DNA from 2 places in the Pseudomonas sp. LB3P31 genome. Region 1 is predicted to be linked to the other one. Evidence: riboswitches for the same ligand, from Rfam matches in the RefSeq annotation. Region 1 holds a riboswitch; the other holds the start of a gene.
What was found. A riboswitch is a leader RNA that binds a small molecule or an ion and turns the genes downstream of it on or off. The one in region 1 is predicted to bind cobalamin.
Positions count from the first base shown of each region.

Region 1 (3,077 bases):
TCGCGCATGGCGGGTGCCGAGCAACAGGCGCACGGCATGGGGAATCACCAGCCCGACAAAGCCGATGGAGCCGACGATCGACACCATCACCGCGGTCACCAGCGCTGCGCAGCCCACCAGCACTATCTGGACCCGCCGCACCGGAATGCCGAGGGACGCCGCAGAGTCGACCCCGAAGGTGAAAGCGTCCAGCGCCCGCCGGTGCCACAGGCACACCGCGAGGCCGAACAGGGCCACGGGCACCGACAACCACACTGACGGCCAGCGCACCCCGCTGAGGTTGCCCAGCAACCAGAACAGGATGCCGCGCGCCTGTTCGGAACTGGCGGATTTAGTGATCAGAAATGCCGTAAGCGCGTTGAACAGCTGCGAGCCGGCAATGCCCGCCAGAATGATCTGCCCGGTGCCACTGGACGAACCGCTGACCCGCGCCAGCAGAATCACCAGGACAAAGGCCGCGACGGCTCCGGCAAAGGCCCCGACGGACAATGAAATCGCCCCGGCGCCCACACCCAGCAGCGCCACCAGCACCGCACCCGTGGATGCCCCGGCAGAAATGCCCAGCAAGTAGGGGTCTGCCAATGGATTGCGCAGCAGCGACTGCAGGATCACCCCGCAGGTTGCCAGCCCCGCACCACACGCCGCGGCCACCAGCGCCCGGGTCAGACGGTAGTTCCAGACGATGCCCTCGTCGATCGGGTCGAGCACATGACCGGCCGCCCACAATTTGTTGGCCAATACCTTGAACACCACGCCCGGCTCGATCGGCGTTTCACCAATGGCCACGCCGGCGACCACTGCCAAGAGCAAGGTCATGAAGGCCAACAGCGTGCGAATCAGCGACCTGGTCATTTTGGCAGGTCGTAGCCATTGATCGCGGTGGCCAGGGTTTCCAGGCCATCGAACATCCGCAGGCTGGCCTGCATCGCCATCGCGTCGAGGATGATGATGCGGTTGTTTTTCACCGCGTCCATGTTGCGGGTCACCGGATCGCTGCGCAGGAACGCCAGTTTCTTTTCATGATCGTCGGCGGGAAACCGGCGACGGTCCATGCGGGCAATCACCAGGAATGTCGGGTTGGCCTTGGCGATGGTTTCCCAGCCCACCGTTGGCCATTCTTCATCGGACTGCACCACGTTGCGCACGCCCAGGGTGTTGAGCATGAAGTCGGGAATGCCCTTGTGGCCGGCGACGTAGGGGTCGATATCGAGGCTGGCGCTGGAGAACCAGAACAGCGCGCTGGTGTGCTTGAGGTCCTTGTACTGGACCAAGGCAATCGACTTCGCCAGGCTCGCCTTCAGCTCGGCCGTCAACTGCTGGCCACGCTCCTGCACATCGAAGATTTCTGCCAGCTGGTGGACGCTCTTGTACAGGCTGTCGATGCGGAACGCTTCCAGGCGGGTGCCGTCGGCCCCGACCAGATTGTCCTTGGCTTCGCAGTCGGAAGGCATCAGATAGGTCGGAATATTCAGCTCATCAAACTGCTCGCGGGTGCCGACCGCACCTTGCGGGCCGACCATCCACTCCAGCTCGACGGCCACCAGCTCAGGGCGCTTGCCAATGACCGCTTCAAAACTCGGCTCGTTGTCGGCCAGGCGTTCGATCCGGTCGTTCTCGCTCTGGTAGCGGCCCAGCACATCGTTGAACCATAGCGAAGTTCCCACCAGCCGGTCGCTCAGGCCCATGGCGTAGAGCATTTCCGTGCCGGCCTGGCCGATGGTCACGGCCCGGGCAGGGGCATGCTGGAAGGTCAGCGTGCTGCCGCAGTTTTCTACCGTCAGGGGATATGGGGTCGGTGTCGCCTGGGCGAGGGCGCACAGGCCGAGGCCAGTGATGAGGGCAGCGAAGCGAGGCAGCAGCATGAGGCGATCTCCAGAAACAACCGTACACGTAGCAGGGTCTGGAAACACATCATCGAACGCTGCCGCCGGGGCAGTGCAAGGCCTGTCACCAAGGTGACGCGCGCGGCAAGGATGTCCTCCCCGGACACCCCGCCGGTTAGTAATTTGCTTGGCCGGCAGGTCTCCTGACTGGCGCGTCATCACCTGGCTCCGGCCTTCCCGGGAAAAATCCCAGTGGCAGTCGTGGAGCAGGCTCAGCACCTACAGTTGCGGGGGCAGTTCCGTTTGATGCTGCGAGAGCATCACGGATTCCCTATTAATCCCATGTGGAAACCGGCGGCGGCATGGTAGTCGATCAGGTGGTACTTGGGGAATCTGTGTGATCGCGCCCCCACTCAAAATCGCCGGCAGCGGCGACCGCAACGTGTCCCGTCCCCCCGTAGGAGCTGACGAGTGCAACGAGGCTGCGATCTTTTGATCTTGCCTCTAAGCTAATCACACTGAACGCGATCCCCAAAAACAGCCCATCCCAGGAGCCCCCATGTTCAGCCACATCATCATCGGCGCCCGCGATCTCGTCGCCATGACCACCTTCTACGACGCAGTCCTGCAACCCCTGGGCCTGGAGCGCATGCCCGACGAAAACGACGGCGGCCCGCCCGGTTCGGGCTGGCAGTATCCGGGCAAGAGCTGGCCACAGTTTTTCATCCAGCTGCCCTACAACGGGTTACCTGCCAACTGGGGCAATGGCACCCAGGTCAGCTTTGCCTGTCGCTCGCGCGATCAGGTGCAGGCCGCCTGGTCTGCGGCGATTGCCGGGGGAGCGACAGATGAGGGCGCCCCCGGGATACGCGCGCATTACTCGCCGGATTATTTCGGCGCGTACTGCCGGGATCCGGAGGGCAATAAGTTGTGCTTTGTGCATGCGGATGGGTTGGAGTGACAACCAATCGCGAGCAGGCTCACTCCTACAGGGGATCGTTGGTGTGCCCGATACCTGTGCCTGGCCCAAATCCCTGTAGGAGTGAGCCTGCTCGCGATAGCTACATCAGCCGTGATCAATCATCCAGCTGAATCGCCTCCACATCCCCCAGCGAGCTGTAATGCTTGCGCAACTTCCTAAGCTCCCGAGTGCCCATCTTGTCCAGCGACAAGGTCGCATTCTGCGCTTCCTTGGTGGCGCGGATCAGCTCATCGATCTTCAGATGCAAAATGTCGTTGTCGCGGTTCTGGGTG
Region 1 covers NZ_CM142710.1:5,631,724-5,634,800, forward strand. The annotation lists gene ACYZTK_RS25620 (FecCD family ABC transporter permease) at 1-852, opposite strand, end outside; gene ACYZTK_RS25625 (ABC transporter substrate-binding protein) at 849-1,862, opposite strand; cobalamin riboswitch at 2,000-2,194, opposite strand; gene ACYZTK_RS25630 (VOC family protein) at 2,383-2,784, shown strand; partial or broken gene ACYZTK_RS25635 (low affinity iron permease family protein) at 2,900-3,077, opposite strand, start outside.

Region 2 (3,077 bases), 1.8 Mb from region 1:
GGCATTCGCCGCTGCATCCAGGCGCAGGTTGAGGTCGTTCAATTCACTGGCTTGCACCAGGCCGAGATGGCGACTTGGCAGCTCGATCCCGGTTTCCCGGGACAGTGCGCCGTACCAGCGCAAGCCTTCAGTCAGGCTGCCTTCCAGCAGCTGCGCATGGCGCAAGGTGCCTACGCGGTTGGCCAGCACGCCGGCAAATGGCAAGTCCGGCTGATAACGCGCCAGTCCCAGGGCCAGGGCGCCAAAGGTCTGCGCCATGGCAGTGCCGTCGATCACCGCCAGCACCGGCACGCCGAAATGCCGCGCCAGGTCGGCACTTGATGGTGTGCCGTCGAACAGCCCCATCACCCCTTCAATCAGGATCAGGTCCGCCTCGCCGGCGGCTTCCCACAGCAGCCGACGACTGTCCTGCTCGCCGACCATCCACATATCCAGTTGATAGACCGGCGCACCACTGGCGCGCTCGAGAATCATCGGGTCGAGAAAGTCCGGGCCGCACTTGAATACGCGCACCTTGCGCCCCTGGTTGCGATGCAACCGGGCCAGCGCAGCGGTCACGGTGGTCTTGCCCTGACCGGAGGCCGGCGCGGCAATCAGTACCGCCGGGCAATGCCGAGGCTGACTCACAACTCAACGCCTTTTTGCGCCTTGATCCCGGCCTGGAACGCGTGTTTGACCACGCCCATTTCAGTCACGGTATCGGCCAGTTCAATCATCTCCGGCTTGGCTCCGCGGCCAGTCACCACCACGTGCTGCATCGGCGGGCGGGCCTGCAGATCACTGAGCACCTGATCGAGATCGAGATAGCCGTGCTTGAGGGCGATGTTCAACTCATCGAGCACCACCAGGCCGATCGACGGGTCGCGCAGCAACTCGCGGGACACCGCCCAGGCGGCCTCGGCGGCGGCGATATCACGCTGGCGGTCCTGGGTTTCCCAGGTGAAGCCCTCGCCCATGACGTGGAACCGCACCTGCTCCGGAAAGCGCCTGAAGAACAGTTCTTCTCCGGTGCTGTTACGCCCCTTGATGAACTGCACCACGCCGCACTGCATGCCATGGCCCATGGACCGCGCGAGCATGCCGAACGCCGAGCTGCTTTTGCCCTTGCCATTACCGGTAAGCACCAGCAGCAAGCCGCATTCATTCGGGGAGTTGGCGATGCGTTCGTCGATCACGGCTTTTTTGCGCAACATGCGCGCCAGGTGGCGTTCGTCACGCTCGGGGGTATCAGACATGGGGAAGCTCTCCGTTGGGGCTGGATAACGGCGGGCAGGCACAAGAATAGACGGCAAGAAGCCTGGCATCGCCCACCGTGATGCCGCTGGATGGATCAGGCCGGTCTCCGGGCTCATGAGCGGCTGCAGGCCGGACTGCGCGCCTTCCCATATCGATCGCTCGACACAGTGGCACTCGGCGCAGTCTTCACTCATTTACCGTTGCGGGGGCAGCGCCGGGATCGTGATCGGTCCTCCATGGAGATGATCACTCACCGGCTTCCCTGTTTCACCCTGTCGACAACGTCACAGGGCACCTGAAACAAGCCGCGAAGGTTAGAGGGTTGGGGGTGGAGCGTCAATTAAAGAGCGGCTTCAACGGCTGATTTGCTGTCGCACCGTTGAACCATCGCGCATTTGCGCTTCTCTACTGAACAGGTCACTGCATTCATAGGGAAGGTCAGCATGCGCAAGTCCCAACTCGTTTTCGTTGTCGCGTTAGCCGGAGGACTCGCCGCCTGCGGTGAAACTTCCAGCCTGCAAGTCTCCGACGGCACCGGTCCGTCACCCAAACTGCCAGAACCGAACAAGACCCTGATGCCGACGGTGAACATCGCCCCGGCAATCGGCTGGCCGGACGGCGCCAAACCGACTGCCGCCACTGGAACCCAGGTGGCTGCGTTTGCCGAAGGCCTCGATCACCCGCGCTGGCTTTACGTGCTGCCCAATGGTGACGTGCTGGTGGCCGAAACCAACGCCCCGCCCAAACCCGACGACGGCAAAGGCATCAAGGGCTGGGTCATGAAGAAAGTCATGGGCCGCGCCGGCGCCGGCGTCCCCAGCCCGAACCGCATCACTCTGCTGCGCGATAAAGATCACGACGGTATCGCCGAAACCCGCACGGTGTTCCTGGAAAATCTCAATTCGCCGTTTGGCATGACCCTGGTGGGCAATGATCTGTACGTCGCCGACACCGATCGACTGCTGCGCTTCCATTATGAAACCGGCGATACATCGATCAAGTCGCAACCGATCAAGGTAGTCGACCTGCCAGGCGGCACGCTGAATCACCACTGGACCAAGAACGTTATCGCCAGCAAAGACGGCAGCAAGCTGTACGTCACTGTCGGCTCGAACAGTAACGTCGCAGAAAACGGCATGGACAAGGAAGAAGGCCGCGCGGCGATCTGGGAAGTGGACCGCGCCACCGGCAATCACCGAATCTTCGCCTCCGGCCTGCGCAACCCCAACGGCATGGCCTGGGAACCCCAGAGCGGTGCGCTGTGGACCGCGGTCAACGAGCGTGACGAAATCGGCAGCGACCTGGTGCCGGACTACATCACCTCGGTCAAGGACGGCGCCTTCTATGGCTGGCCGTTCAGTTACTACGGCCAACATGTGGACGTGCGCGTCGAGCCGCAAAACCCCGACCTGGTCGCCAAGGCCATCGCCCCGGACTACGCAGTAGGCCCGCACACCGCCTCGCTCGGCCTGACATTCGCCGAAGGCAACACCTTGCCTGCGCAATTCAAGGAAGGCGTGTTCATTGGCCAGCACGGCTCGTGGAACCGCAAACCGCACAGTGGCTACAAGGTGATTTTTGTGCCATTCAGCGCCGGCAAACCGACCGGTCAGCCGATTGATGTGCTGACCGGGTTCCTTAACAAAGACGAAAAGGCCATGGGCAGGCCGGTGGGTGTGGTGATTGATCAGCAGGGGGATTTGCTGGTGGCGGATGATGTGGGGAACAAGGTGTGGCGGGTTTCGGCAACTAAATAGATACAGCAGGGACTGTGGGAGCAAAGCTTGCTCGCGATGGATTCAACATTGATGTCGACAGACATGACGCCATCGCGAGCAAGC
Region 2 covers NZ_CM142710.1:1,639,477-1,642,553, forward strand. The annotation lists gene ACYZTK_RS07345 (cobyrinate a,c-diamide synthase) at 1-627, opposite strand, end outside; gene cobO (cob(I)yrinic acid a,c-diamide adenosyltransferase) at 624-1,235, opposite strand; cobalamin riboswitch at 1,317-1,550, opposite strand; gene ACYZTK_RS07355 (PQQ-dependent sugar dehydrogenase) at 1,680-2,993, shown strand.
Region 2: linked by a shared signal. The riboswitch ahead of cobO (cob(I)yrinic acid a,c-diamide adenosyltransferase) and the one ahead of ACYZTK_RS25625 (ABC transporter substrate-binding protein) in region 1 are both predicted to bind cobalamin.